One region of the Thermomonas sp. HDW16 genome, then DNA from elsewhere that is predicted to be linked to it. Evidence: riboswitches for the same ligand, from Rfam matches in the RefSeq annotation. Region 1 holds a riboswitch; the other holds the start of a gene.
The links. Region 1 has a riboswitch for cobalamin ahead of btuB (TonB-dependent vitamin B12 receptor). Riboswitches for the same ligand answer to the same signal wherever they lie in the genome.
Positions count from the first base shown of each region.

Region 2: it holds a riboswitch for cobalamin, as region 1 does, so the genes downstream of both, G7079_RS08525 (ribonucleoside-diphosphate reductase subunit alpha) here and btuB (TonB-dependent vitamin B12 receptor) in region 1, are expected to answer to the same signal.

Region 1 is NZ_CP049872.1:674,914-682,471, reverse strand. It holds gene G7079_RS02995 (GAF domain-containing protein) at 1-153, shown strand, start outside; gene G7079_RS02990 (TfoX/Sxy family protein) at 150-533, shown strand; cobalamin riboswitch at 552-796, shown strand; gene btuB (TonB-dependent vitamin B12 receptor) at 919-2,799, shown strand; gene G7079_RS02980 (lysoplasmalogenase) at 2,866-3,513, opposite strand; gene G7079_RS02975 (DUF3322 domain-containing protein) at 3,667-4,866, opposite strand; gene G7079_RS02970 (ATP-binding protein) at 4,853-7,558, opposite strand, start outside.
Region 2 is NZ_CP049872.1:1,829,750-1,837,307, forward strand. It holds gene nhaA (Na+/H+ antiporter NhaA) at 1-1,235, opposite strand, end outside; gene G7079_RS08510 (serine hydrolase) at 1,273-2,529, opposite strand; gene G7079_RS08515 (oxidoreductase-like domain-containing protein) at 2,609-2,824, shown strand; gene G7079_RS08520 (ribonucleotide-diphosphate reductase subunit beta) at 2,834-3,850, opposite strand; gene G7079_RS08525 (ribonucleoside-diphosphate reductase subunit alpha) at 3,847-6,264, opposite strand; cobalamin riboswitch at 6,448-6,685, opposite strand; gene pnp (polyribonucleotide nucleotidyltransferase) at 6,784-7,558, opposite strand, start outside.

The DNA.
Region 1 (7,558 bases):
AGCAACTCGGAATTGGTGGTGCCGCTGGTGACCACGAATGGCGAACTGATCGGCGTGTTCGACCTCGACAGTCCTGTTGCCGCGCGTTTTTCCGTTGAAGACCAAGAAGGCCTGGAAGCGATTGCCCGGGTCTATCTGGAGTCCCTGCAGTGAACACCACCCCCAAGCTGCGCAACATCGGCCCGAAATCCGCCGCCTGGCTACGCCAGGTCGGGTTGCGCTCGCTGGACGACATCGCCGCGATCGGCGCCGTGGACGCTTACATGAAAGTGCGCCGCGCCGGCTTCAAGCCAAGCCTCAACTTGCTCTACTCGCTGGAAGGCGCACTGGTCGACTGCCACTGGCAGGAAGTGCCGGAAGCGCGTCGCCATCAGCTGGTGCTGGCGGCGGACGCGGCCATTGCCCAGCTGCCGCCGCCGCGCGGCCGTCCCGCCGCCGCCCCGGTCACCACCACCCAGATGGACGAGGGCGCCATGCCGGAAATCCGGTTGTTCGACGACGACCGCAGCGCGCCGGACACGCCCGCCGAGTGAGCGCGTGGTCGCTGCGCTACAATGCGCGCGCTTCAAGGTGATCCAAAGGCGCACGCCCGAGGATTGAAACGGGAAGCCGGTGACGAGCGCGAGCAGCGCTCCAGTCCGGCGCTGCCCCCGCAACGGTAAGCGAGACAAGCTCGGCATCGGCCACTGTGCACGCATCCTCGCGATGCAGGCATGGGAAGGCGCCCAGCGGGAATCACACGACTGCGTGGTTCCGCCCGCAAGCCCGGAGACCGGCCCTGGAGTCCATGTTGGTTGCGATGCGGCGGGCATCGCGCGACGTCGCGCATGTGTATTCCCGCATCGCCCGTCCGTTCCCGTTCGCATGGCAGCCGCCCTTCCAGTCAAGGCGCGCGGGCGTGCGCGCCGGAGAACCCCCATGCAGTCGCGCAACACCCTTCGTTTCACCGCCCTCGCACTCGCCCTGTCTTCGCCCTCGTTTGCATTCGCGCAGAACGACGATGCCAAGAACCTGGACAACGTGGTGGTCACCGCCACCCGCACTGCGATCACCGCTGATGCCGCGCTGGCCGCAGTCGAGGTCATCGACCGCAAGGAGATCGAACAGAGCACGGCACGTTCGCTGCCGGAACTGCTGCGCGGCCGCGCCGGCGTGACCCTGGTCAACCAGGGCGGCCTCGGCAAACTCAGCACGCTGTTCCTGCGCGGCACCGAATCCGACCATACCCTGTTCCTGGTCGATGGCATCCGCGTCGGCTCGGCCACCTCCGGCCTGACCTCGTTGCAGGACCTCCCGCTGGAGCAGATCGAGCGCATCGAGATCGTGCGCGGCCCGCGTTCCTCGTTGTACGGCGCGGACGCGATCGGCGGGGTGATCCAGGTGTTCACCCGCCGCGGACAGGGTGGTGAAGGCGTGCGTGGCCGCGCCCGCATCGGCGCCGGCAGCAATGGCTATCGCGAAGCGTCGGCCGGCGTCGACTTGCGCGGTACGCGTGGTGGCGTGGGCATCGATATCGGCCATCAGTCCACAGATGGCATCAATGCCTGTCGCGGCATCGGTGCGCCGCAATACGCAGGCTGCGGCATGGACAATCCGGATCCGGATCGCGATGGCTATCGCAACAACAACGCCTCGCTACGTGCGGATTTCAAGGCAGGCGATGCATGGCAATTCGATGCGCATGCGCTGCGCGCGCGCGGCCACAATGAGTACGACGGCGACCCGGCGTGGGGCCTGCCGGACAATTCCGACTTGCTGCAGCAAGTGATCGGCGGCAGCGTGCGCTTCGATGCCAGCGAGGCGCTGGTGCTGCGACTGACGCTGGGTCGCAACCGCGACGATTCCGATAATTACCTGGGCGCATCGTTCGCCAATCGCTTCCTCACCACCCGCGACAGCGCCACCGTGCAGGGCGACATCACGCTCGCCGCAGGCCAGTTGCTGAGCTTGGGCTACGACTGGTTGCGTGACCGCGCCGATGTTCAGGATCCGTTCTCCCCGTTCGATGCCGCACGCGGCAACCGCGCTGCATTCGCGCAGTACCAGGGCAAGTTCGGTGCGCACGACCTGCAGGCCAGCCTGCGTCGCGACGACAACGACCAGTTTGGCGGCAAGACCACCGGCGGCATCGCCTGGGGCTTCGGCTTCGCCGACGGCTGGCGCATCACCGCTAGCCATGCCACCGCATTCAAGGCGCCAAGCTTCAACGAGTTGTACTACCCGTATTACGGCAACCCGGCACTGCGTCCGGAAGCGGCACGCAACAGCGAACTCTCGCTGCGTCAGGAACGTGACAGCTGGCAGTGGCAGCTCAACGCATACCGCAACGACATCGACGACCTGATCGTCTACGACACCGCAATCTTCGCCGCCAACAACATCGAGACCACGCGCATCCGCGGCATCGAGCTTGTCGCAAGCACGCAAGTTGGCGGGTGGGATATTCGCGGCCAACTCGGCACGCTGGATGCACGCAACCTCAGCACGGGCATCAACCACGGCAAGCGCCTGCCGCGCCGGCCGCAGCGCAGTGCGCGGATCGACCTGGATCGCGACCTCGGCGATTTCGGTGTCGGCATCAGCGGCATCGCCGAAGCCGCACGCTGGGACGACGTGGCCAACACCTTGCGGGTGGGCGGCTACGGCACCATCGATGCACGTGCATCGTGGCGTTTCGCCGCGGACTGGACGTTGCAGGCCAGCCTGGTCAATGCCTTCGACAAGGGCTACGAAACCAGCGCGTACTACAACCAGCCGGGTCGCGAATGGGGCCTGAGCCTGCGCTGGCAGCCGAAGTAAGTACGGAGCGACAACGCATGGATGCTAGGGCCCGGCAGGATGCCGGGCCTTTTTATTGGGCGATGCTCAGCGCTGCGTTGTCGCGGACGACGGCTGCACCGACAGGGCGATCAGCGCCTGCGCCAGCCAATACAGCATGAGCAGCAGCGCCTGCGCGGCGGTGAACGGCAGGGCGAAACGGTCGATGGCGAGGATGGCATCGGAAACGAGGAAACACGCACCACCGATGGCTGCACAGGCGGTCGCGGCATCGCGGCGGCGCCACCACACTGCAGCGGCTTGCGCGGCCATCGCGCCCAGCACCACCACGTAGACCACCACAGGCACGCGCAAATCCGCCGGCAGGTACGACCACAGCCATGCGAGCACGGCACAGGCCAGCGCCGCATATGAAACGAACGGCCACGCCGCTGCGAACAACGCTGCGCGCTGTCGATACGCATGCAGGTATGCGACATGACCGAACAGGAAACCGCCGAGACCCGCCATGAACGCGGCCTCGCCTTGCAGCATCAACAACACATCGCCCAGCAGGCCGAAGCACAGGCCGATCACGATGCCGCGGCGGTAACGCGACTCGTCTGCAGGCAGGCGCACGGCCAGCACGAGGATCGCCAACGTTGCCAGCGGCTTGCACGCGTAGAACAGCGGATGCAGTCCGGGCAGATAAAGGGCGAGGATCGCCAGGCACGCCAATGCGGCGATGCCGGCCAAGCGGATATTGGTGGAAAAGTGTGTATATGGGTAAAAAAGCTCTATCCCGAAACAAGCGCAAGTAGCTGATTCTTCGTCAGCACTGCTCTGGGTGAAAACTTAAAGTTCTATCCTGAATCCGCCTGTCACCAAAACTGCACGCGAAATAAAGTTCTATCCCAAATTCAAATCTGCTATGTCTCCACGACTGGATTTGCTGAATTCGCTCCCGAGTTCGTGCCAGACGAACAGAACAGAAGCAACTGTATCCAAGGGCAAGAATTCTTGCTCAAGCCTCCCCTTAGATAGACCGAGCAGATGGCGGTAGAAATCCTTCTCATGATCTGACAGTCCATCTGGGGGCTCCGAGCCGGCGCGGACCGGCTCCGGTACCGCGAGCGCAGACGCATGGAGATCGAACAAGGCACGCTCCATGAGCAAAGGCTGCAGGTGGGGCTGCAGACCGCGGGCACGCGCAAGCATATGCAGGCCCCAAGTATCCATATCACCCCAATATCCCAAATGGCGCTGGCACAACCAATCCGCGCGCAACCATGCGAGGTCGAGGCCAGAACCGAGGACGGCGATGGTGTCGGGCAGCGATGGCAGCAGGTGAAGGCACCGATCGTTTTCGATCAACAGGATGTGCCCGGCCAATAGCGGTGTCTGCATCAACTCACGGGCCCGTACACGCTGCTGGGCGAAGGGCAGCTGCCCCGCTGCCAGAGGCACGACCAGTAGCCAATGGTCACCCTCATCGGCGGCATCCAGAAAGCTGGTGAGACCAAGTTGAGACGCCTGACCCTCGAAGCGGATATCTAGCAGCGCGGTCACCAATCCGCGATTGCGTTCGATGAACTTGCTGTCGATGCCGGCAAGGGCGAGACCCCGCAGGGGACGGCCGGCCGCGATACCGGGCTCCAGTTCAAGGGTCAACGCGGTTGCTTGCACAACCTCTTCGTCGTTACGCTCACGCCACAGCCCGCGTTGCCGGATCAGAAGCGTGTGGAAGCTTGGGTCGGCGCGATCGAGCAGGTATCGAAGTCGTTGTAGTTCCATTTGCACTTGGGCATCGCCCGATGCCTGTGCCCATTCATCTGGCGAGGACAGCTGCCAATGCAGTGGCAGTGACACTGGCCCAGCGGCACTGCGGAAGACCGTGTCCTTCCATTGCACATCGCCCACGGTCACGGCCCGCCAAAGTGCGATGTGCTCGCGGACTTTGGCTGTTTGGTGCTTGAACAGCGTAGGCGACGGGCGACCTATCGGGATTTCCATCGGCCAGCTCTGCGGATTGAGCAGATAGTCTTCGCGCTTGTCGGCACTTTGCCATTGCCGGGTCAGGATGGTGGCGAGTTCGTCAGGCGACTTCAACATCATGCTCCTGCCGCTGAGCGCGGCTGAGCGCATGCGTTTCCAACGCCTCCCAGCTCAGCGAGGTCATGGTCGCCTGCGCGCCTCTGCGGTGGACGACGATGGCGGAACGGGTGTGTTCCCGTAGCAAGCGCAGTTCCTTGTTTGGTGTGACGAAGAGTGGGTGCAGGCCGAATTCCGCCAAGGCGCGGATGATGCGCCCGGCCACTGCCTGAGAACTCTTGGAGAAGGCCTCGTCGAGCACGATGGTGCCGAATAAGGGCCGCTGGCTGCCTGGTGGGCATAGGGCGTAGCTGAGCGAGGCGGTAAGCACGTAGCTGGCGATGATCTCCTTCTCACCGCCGCTGCCGCCCTGGGAGCTGGTGCGCTTCTCGATGATCTTGCCGCTGCCGCGTTCGATCACCAGAACAGCGAACTGCAGCCGGTAGCGGGGATCGAGCAGTGCCAGTGCACCGAGGGTCTTTCGCCGTTCCACGGCATCACGCAGCAGGCCGACCAAGTCTGCCAAGGCGCGGTAGTGGCTTTCGCCCAGGTCATCCTTGAGCTGGGCCGAACGCAGATGGGCGCGTGCCTGCCGCAGGGTACGCAGGCTCTCGTGCTCGACCCGCTGTGGTTCCAGGCGCAGGTAGCGACCGGGCTGGAAATCCACCCGCTCCAAGGTGGCGTTGAGGTCGGCTATGCGCTCCTCAATCACGGAGACTTCGCTGTCGATCTCGCTGAGCAGTTGGGTCACACCTTGATCGGAAGACTGGTTTAGGTAGGTGAGGAAACGGCTGAGTTTTTCGGGAAGCGCTTCTTCGTCCAGTACGTTCAGACGTTTGCGATAGGCCGGCACGTCCTGTAATTCTGTACCGACCTCGGACAATGCACCGGTGTCCGCTGCTTTCGCCTTGCCCATATCGCGAATGAGTTGCTGCTCAATGTGGTTTCGGCGGTCGGACAAGCGCTTGATTTGCTGTTGGAAGCGTCCGCTTTCATCGCGCTCCAAGTCGTCCAGTCCGGTCAGATCGTCGATCTGCGGGATTTTCAAGTGTTGGGTGGCCAGCGCTTTCTGGTTGTCATCCAATCCGCTGCCAATTCTCTTCCTGATGCGGTCCGCGGCGTCGTTCGCCTGCTCAATGGCTCGTTCTATCAACGTGATCTGCGTCTGCAGTTTTACCTGCTTCTCACGCAATTCTTCTGTGTTCTTCTTGGCAGCCTCCCATTCGATTCTTGCCTGCTCAAGATCTGATGCTGGCGCTGTCAACGCCTTCAGTTGCTGCGTCAACTGCTCGAGTTCTGCCTGCGCACCGGGGACATCAATGTCGTCAAAAATCGTATCTTTGATCCTATCCAGGAGCGATAAGCCTTGCCTTGTGGCTTCCACGAGCTCTTCGGCCTTAAGCATTTCGCCCTTTCTTTCCGCGTGCAGTTTCGTTGCTGCGGCGAGATCCTGTGCGAGACGCGCGAGCTGGTCGCGATTGTCGAAGCCGGTCATCCAGTCGCGTTCGAGCGGCTTCTGATCTTGCTTGTCGAAGTACCCACTGCGACCGGACATCAGCCCCTGTACGGTCATCGCATGCGGTGTTCGGTGCAACGTCTGGATGTCACCCACGCAATGCCGATCGATTCCGGTGAGCAAGCGCTTCAGTGCCTGGCGATGGGCATGCGGCTTGAAATTGAGTTTGCGGGTGAATCCATCGTCGAAAAATCTCACCTGATCATCAGGCGCATAAGCCTCGCGCAGGCGAACGTGCAGGCGGTTGTCGCGCGCATTGATCCAGTCCAGCGCGGCGGGGGAATACTCCGGGGAAACCAGCAGACGAAGGCGCTCACTACCGATGGCGCGCTCAATGGCGCCGCGCCAATGCGCTTGTTCCGACTGGACTTCGACCAACTCGGCAACGAAGGGTACGGCATCTTCACCTACGCCAAGATGCTCTGCGAGCAGACCGCGGAAACGCTGTTGTTCGACCGGAATATTCGAGCCAGGACGCTGCTCAGCGTCGTGCAATTCCTGCTTCAGGCGGTCACGTTCGACGAGCAGAACCTGCTGTTTCGCACCGATTTCCCATGCAGCCTGCTTTTGCTCACTCCAGCGCCCGGTTTCTTCGGTTCGCCGCTTTTCGATCGTTGCCTGGTTGGATTGCAGCGAGGCAAGAGTAAGCGTCTGATCCAGACCTAGGCCGGCTGCCCATGCTTGGTAGCTCGCAGCCTGGCGTTCACGTCGTTCAAGCTTCCCTTCCTGAGTACTGATGTGTCGGCGCAGATCTTCGATTCGCTGTCCACCTGCCTGCAGATAGATCACCTGCAGTGCCTGTTCCTTGGCCTGACCCAGCATCAGTTCACCGGATAATGTGTCGGCCTGCTGTTGTAGTTCGATCCGTTTGGCCTTTTCGGCAGCGGCCCGACTTTCCCACAGTGCGATGGCGTGCTCGCCAAACCAAGTTGGAAGCAAAGCCAATAGCTGGTTGTGTTCGTCCAGCTTGGAGGTCGTTTCTTGGTGTTCGCACCATCCCTTCTCAATCGGCGCTAGTGTGTCGCGCTGTTTGCGAGCGGTCTCAAGCTCCTGCCGGATACCAGCCAGAGTGTCGAATTCATTGGTGACAGCGCGGGCGCTGTCAAAAGCGGAGTGATCGTCCAGCACCAGTTCGCGGAACACTGTGTCGATGCTGTTGAGCTGCTTTAGCCCAGCAGCGCGATTGAGTAGGGC
Region 2 (7,558 bases), 1.2 Mb from region 1:
CCGGCAAGCGTGGCATGCAGGCCGCCCTTGTACACGCAGAACCACAGCACCACACCCAGTGCCGCGTACGGCAACGCGCGATAGACACCCGAGCGATTCACGCCGACCAGCAGCACGAAACACGCCGAGGCCGCGCCAAGCCAACCCCAATCGATCTTGCTCGAATAGAACAGCGCCACCACCACGATCGCGCCGATGTCGTCGACGATCGCCGCGGCGGTGAGGAAGATGCGCAGCTCCACCGGCACCCGGCTGCCCAACATCGCGATCAGGGCGATGGCGAATGCGGTGTCGGTCGCCATCGGCACGCCCCAGCCCTGCCCCCACGGCACCGCAGGCACCACCGCAAGGTAGAGCAGCGCCGGTATCGTCATCCCGCCGATCGCCGCAGCGATCGGCAGGGCCGCCGATCGCCGGCTGGCCAGGTGGCCCACGGTGAACTCGCGCTTGATCTCCAGCCCGACCACCAGGAAAAACACGCTCAACAATCCGTCGTTGACCCAATGATGCAGCGACATGCGGAAGCCGGCATCGCCGAGCACCAGGCCGACATCGGTTTCCCAGAAATGGCGGAAGGCCTCGCCGGTAGCGAGGTTGGTCAGCAGCACCGCCAGCACCGAGGCCAGCAGCAACAACACGCCAGTGGAGGGCGCCCAACTGGCGAAATCCAGTGCGGCCGAACGCACGCGGTGGCCGAGCGAACCGAGCATGGCATCGGTGAACGAACTTTCATCCCACGGTCCGTCATAACGGCGACCGTTGATGAAGAACGTGGGCACCACCCGCACGCCGCTTGCCGCGGCGCTGTCCACGTCGACCAGTACGCGCTCGATGCCGCGATGTCCGGCAACTTCGGCCTGCTCCGGCGGCAACCGATCAAGCCCCAACGTGTCGCGTACCGCGCATAGGTCGTCCTCTGTCAACGCGACCGAACGCGTCATCAATTCGACATGCGTCTGCCAGAACTGCTCGCGATCCGCCGATTCTGCCAACTGCGCCGCACGCAGGGCCAGGTCATTGCCGGCCAGCGGGCGCTGCCGGAACACGTAGCGGACGCGGTCGCCCAACTCATTGCGCACCTGGGCCACGCGTTCATTGGCGGCGCGGCAATGCGGACAGGCGTAACTGCCGTATTCGACCAGGGTGATCGCCGCATCGTCCGGCCCCAGCACATGGTCGTAGGCAGGATCGACCGGACGATCCAGGCGATTGGAAGTTGCCGCGACCTCGTTCATGCCCCCTCCAATTCAGTGGTTCTACATGCAGTCATCGTCAGACGTCGAACGCCAGCAGATCCAGTCCTGTGCTCGCGCGAACAATGCGCCTGTACAGCAAGTTGCCGTTGGCGGCATTGGTCAACAACACGATCGCACGCTGACGCGTGGCATCGCCCAATGCGAAGGCCTTGAACACGCCCGCATTGCTGCCCGAGTGGTACAGCACTGGGCCGGCAGGCGTGGCTTCGATGTTCCAACCCAGCCCTTTCTCCGTCCATCGGTCGGGCAACGCGATCTGCGGAGTGAGCATCGCCGTGCGCGTCTGCGGCCGCAGCTCCCACGCCGCGGGGTGCGCATGCACCATCAGCGACATGAAGCGCGCGTAGTCGGCCGCCGTGCAGCGCAGGCTGGCGGCGGCATTGGCCAGGATGTCGCTTGGCCAGTTCAGCACGCCAGGCTTAACGTTCGCGCGAGCCAGCGGCAACGCACGTTCGGCATCGGCATAGCGCCATGTGGAGAGCGGTTTGCGCCAGCGCTCGGCAATCGGCAATGCCGCATCCCAGGCGTCGCGCAATCCCTGCTGCGGCATGCCCGGCTGCAGATCATCCACCGCGCGGTGGCCATACACGGAGCGCGCGGCCATCGCGGCATCCCAGCCATAGCTGCTGTCGTGCATAGCAGCAGACTCGAACAGCAACCGGTGCATCGTTTGATCGAGGCTTTCGCCGGTCACCGCTTCAACCACCAGTTGCAGCCAGACGATGGCCTCGCCCGAATAGTCGATGCGCGTGCCCGGTGCCACTGCAGGCACCAGTTTTTCGTTGGCGGGATCCTTGCGCCAGTTCGGCAAGCCGGTGGTGTGGCGCAGCACGTCGCGCACGGTGATGCGTTCCAGCCACGGCGAGTCGCCGAGGTAATCGGGCCTGGCGTATTGCACCAAGGGCGTATCCAAGGCCAGCTCGCCGCGATCGACCAGTTGCAGCACCGTGTAGGCGAACACCGGTTTGCTCAGCGATGCCGCTTCCCACAAGGTTCGCTCATCAACCTGCGCGCCGCCTTCGGCACGGGTCACGCCGAAGCTGCGCGACCAGGCCAGCCTGCCTTCATTCACCACCGCGATAGCGATGCCGGGCACGCCCAGCGCCTGCATCTGCCGCGGCAGGTCTTGCAGAAAGGCCTCGGAAGGCATCCAGTCGTCGACGGTGCAGCGGGCCGCTGCGCGCGCATTCGGCGGCAAGGCCGCCAACGCCATCAGGCCGAAACCGCCGGCCAGCAGACCGCGGCGAGACACTCCAGAGGCATGCGAAGTCATGCCCCATTGGAGCGTTTCACGCGCGATGCCGCAAGCGCTGCCACGGATCCGCGCAGGCTGGGATAATCGGCCTGTCACCATGCCTGATTCGTCGATGTCCAATCCCCTGTCCAGCGCAAACGCCGATCCGCGGCCGATCGCGCCCGAACGCCCCCTGCCCTCGGATTGCTGCGACAGCGGCTGCCCGGTCTGCGTGCATGACCTGTATGCCGAGGAGCTTGAGGCCTACGCGAAGGCACTGGCCGCATGGAAGCTGCGGCACCCCGATGTGGACACCGCAGCAGCCACACCGTAGCGATCCGCGTCAGAACGCGTGGTCGAAGCCGACCTCGCCCTGCACCCCAACCTGGTAGGCCGAGACGCGGCGTTCGAAGAAATTGGTCAGCTCCTGCACGTCCTGCAGGTCCATGAACGGGAACGGATTGCGCGAGCCGAAGTGCTTGGCGAAGCCCAGCTGCGCCAATCGCTGGTCGGCGCAGTACTGCAGGTATTCGCGCATGTCCTTCAGCGACAGCCCCGCCACGCCGCCGGACAGGGTGTCTTCGGCGAACGCGTATTCGCATTCGACCGCTTCTTCCAGCATCGCCACCACCTCGCGGCGGAATTCGTCATCGACCAGGTCGGGCTCTTCCTCGCGCGCGGTGCGGATCACCTCGAAGGCGAAGGCCATGTGCGCGCTCTCGTCGCGGAACACCCAGTTGGTACCGCTGGCCAACCCGTGCAGCAGCCCGCGCGAACGCAGGTAGTACACATAGGCGAAGGCCGCGAAGAAGAACAGGCCTTCGATGCAACCGGCGAAGCAGACCATGTTGAGCAGGAAACGGCGGCGCTGCTCGCGGGTCTCGATACGGCGCAGGTCCTGGATCGAGTCGATCCACTTGAAGCAGAACTCGGCCTTGCGCCGGATCGACGGGATGTTGTCGACCGCGGCGAAGGCCTTGGCACGCTCGTTCGGATCCGGCAGATAGGTATCCAGCAGGGTCAGGTAGAACTGCACGTGCAGCGCTTCCTCGTACAGCTGGCGCGACAGGTACATGCGCGCTTCCGGCGCATTGATGTGCTGGTACAGGTTCAGCACCAGGTTGTTGGAGACGATGGAATCGCCGGTAGCGAAGAACGCCACCAAGCGTTCGATCAAATGCCGCTCCGCCGGCCCGAACTTGTTCTTCAGGTCATTGGTGTCCAGCGAGAAATCCACTTCCTCCACCGTCCAGGTATTGCGGATCGCGTCGCGGTACATCTCGTAGAACTGCGGGTAGCGCATCGGCCGCAGGGTGAGTTCGAAGCCGGGATCCAGCAGCAGTTGGCGGTGCGCGCTCATTGACAGGCCTCGCAGGCTTCCGGGTTTTCCAGCGAACAGGCGACCGCATCCACCGGCGCGTATTCCGTCTTCGGCGCGGTTGCCGCCGCGCTGGCCACCGTGGTCTTGGCGATCTTCGTCGCCGGCCGCGAACGCAGGTAGTACGTGGTCTTGATGCCGCGCTTCCACGCATACATGTACATCGACGACAGCGCGCCGATATTCGGGCTTTCCATGAACAGGTTGAGCGAGGCCGATTGGTCGATGAAGGCACCACGCTCGGCGGCCATGTCGATCAGCGAACGCATCGGCAGTTCCCACGCCGTGCGGTAGATGCTGCGCAGCGTCTCCGGCACCTGCGCCACGTTCTGGATCGAGCCTTCGGCCTGCTTGATCGCATCGCGCACTTCCGGCGTCCACAAGCCGAGCTTCTTCAGCTCCTCGACCAGGTAGCGGTTCACCTGCAGGAAGTCGCCGGACAGTGTTTCGCGCTTGAACAGGTTGGAGACTTGCGGCTCCACGCATTCGTAGCAGCCGGCGATGGAGGCGATGGTCGCGGTCGGGGCGATGGCGACCAGCAATGAGTTGCGCAGGCCATGCAGCTTGATGCGCTCGCGCAGCGCATTCCAGCGCTCGAAATCTTCCGGAACCACGGCCCAGGCATCGAACTGCAATTCGCCGCTGGCGGCACGCGTGTCCGCGAACGATGGGTGTCGGCCGCGTTCCTCTGCCAGTTCGCACGACGTCTCCAACGCGTGGAAATAGATGGTCTCGGCGATCTTCGCCGACAGCACGCGCGCTTCCTCGCTGTCGAACGACAGCCGCAGGCGGAAGAACACGTCCTGCAGGCCCATGCAGCCCAGCCCCACAGGCCGCCAGCGCAGGTTGCCGCGGCGCGCGGATTCGATCGGATAGAAATTCAGGTCGATCACCCGATCCAGTTGGCGCACCGCCAGCTGCACGGTTTCGGCCAACTTGTCGAAATCGAAGAACCCGTCCTCATCGAAATGACGCGCCAGGTTGATCGAGCCAAGATTGCAGACGGCGGTTTCCTCAGTCGATGTGACTTCGAGGATCTCCGTACACAGGTTGGACAGGTGGATCACGTTGCCCGCGCGCAGCGTCTGGTTGCTCGCCCGGTTGCACTTGTCCTTGAAGGTCATCCAGCCGTTGCCGGTCTGCGCCAGCGTGCGCATCATCCGCGCGTACAGCTCGCGCGCCTTGATCGTCTTGACCGCCTTGCCCTGCGCTTCCGCCTGCTCGTAGGCGCGATCGAAGGCGTTGCCGAACAGGTCGGTGAATTCCGGGACGATACGCGGATCGAACAGCGACCAATCGGCATCGGCCTCGACCCGGCGCATGAACAGATCCGGCACCCAGTTGGCCAGGTTGAGGTTGTGGGTGCGCCGGGCTTCGTCGCCGGTGTTCTCGCGCAGTTCCAGGAACTCCTCGACATCGGCATGCCAGGGTTCCAGGTACACGCAGGCCGCGCCCTTGCGCTTGCCGCCCTGGTTCACCGCCGCCACCGAGGAATCCAGCGTCTTCAGCCACGGCACGATGCCGTTGGAATGCCCGTTGGTGGACTTGATCAGCGAGCCGCGCGAACGCACGCGCGTGTAGCTCACGCCGATGCCGCCGCTGAATTTGCTCAACTGCGCGATGTCGCCGTACTTCGCGTAGATCGATTCCAGCGTGTCCTGCGGCGAATCCAGCAGGAAGCAGGACGATAGCTGTTCGTGGGTGGTGCCGCTGTTGAACAGCGTCGGCGAGCTCGGCAGGTAATCGAGTTCGGCCATGCGCCGGTACAACGCCAGCGCTTCCGGCACGTCCTCGCTCAGCGCGCAGGCGATGCGCAGGAAGAACTGCTGCGGGGTCTCGATCGCCTTGCGCGTGCGCGGGTGGCGCAGCAGGTAGCGGTCGTACAGGGTGCGCAGGCCGAAGTAGTCGAAGCCGCGGTCAAGGGACGCGTCCAGCGCGTCGTTGAGCTTGCGCGAATTGGCCTGCACGAAGCCGAGCAGGCGATCGTTGATTAGCCCCAGTTCGTGTCCGCGCGCGACCGATTGCGAGAACGCATGGATCTCCTGCCCCGCCACTTCCTTGGCGATCACGCTCGACAGCAAGCGCGCGGCCAGCCTGCCGTATTCGGGTTCCTCGCCGGTGAGTAGCGCGGCGGTGCGGATCGACAGTTCGTCGAGCTCGGCGGTGGTCGCGCCGTCGTACAGGCCGGAGATCGTGCGGGTGGCCACGCGCATCGGCTCCACCGCGTGCAGGCCTTCGGCGGCGCGGGTCACCGCGCGCACGATCTTGTTGAGGTCGACCGCCTCGCCGGTGCCGTTGCGCTTGGTCACGCGCATCGTGGTCGCGGTCGGCGGCGAAGTCAGGTCGAAGGACGGCGCGACGGGCGCCTCGGCCACGGTGGCCAGTGTCTCGGACATAGCGGTGTCTCCATGCAGGATGCACGGGCCCAAGCCTGTCCCTCGCAGGCATGGATGGCATCGGAGACACAGGGTGGAAGCGCGGTGTCGCAGGAACCGCGACGCATCGGGAAGCTCGGGATGCGGCCGTGCCTGCTGCACCAGCCATCTCCCCCGGAGATTCCGCGGCCGGCACCGCGCGGCGTGCATCGCGCGGCTGTCGGCAGGTCTTCGGACTCGTGGATCCGGCCGGGATCTTCATCCCGACCACCTCGGTCGCTGCTTCCCAGGGCCACCGCCCCAGTGCGTAACGCGACCTCGTGTCCACCTACCGCTGCGGGGCAGTGCCGGGATGGGCCCGATGTCCGAGGACACGGGCCGAACCGGCTTCCCTTTTCATCCGCAGCCTTGCGACCGCGAAACCGACAGCCACAACATAGTGTGGTCGGCCGATATCGTCAATCCCATATGTTCGGATTCCACGTAAACAAAAAGCGGGCCGAAGCCCGCTTTTCGATGCAGCGACAGCGATTCGACGGCTTATTCGGCCGCGACGCCCTCGCCTTCGGCCACGGCCTTCATCGACAGGCGGATGCGGCCCTGCTTGTCGACTTCCAGCACCTTGACCTTGACCATGTCGCCTTCCTTGAGCACGTCGGAGACCTTCTCGACGCGGTCGTTGGAGATCTGCGAGACGTGCACCAGGCCGTCCTTGCCGGGGGAAATGGTGACGAACGCGCCGAAGTCCATCAGCTTGGCGACCTTGCCCTCGTAGATGCGGCCCGGCTCGACGTCGGAGGTGATCTGCTCGATGCGCGACTTGGCGGCCTGGCCGGCAGCGGCGTTCACCGATGCGATGGTGATGGTGCCGTCATCCTGGATGTCGATCTGGGTGCCGGTTTCCTTGGTGATCGCCTGGATCACCGAACCGCCCTTGCCGATCACTTCGCGGATCTTGTCCGGGTGGATCTTGATGGTCAGCAGGCGCGGCGCGAACTCGGACAGCTCGCCACGCGGCGCGGTCAGCGCATTGGCCATCTCGCCCAAGATGTGCAGGCGGCCAGCCTTGGCCTGGGCCAGCGCGACCTTCATGATCTCCTCGGTGATGCCCTGGATCTTGATGTCCATCTGCAGCGCGGAGATGCCGTTGCTGGTGCCGGCCACCTTGAAGTCCATGTCGCCGAGGTGATCTTCGTCGCCCAGGATGTCGGACAGCACGACGAAGTTGTCGCCTTCCTTGACCAGGCCCATCGCGATACCCGCGACCGGTGCCTTGACCGGTACGCCGGCATCCATCAGCGCCAGCGAGGAACCA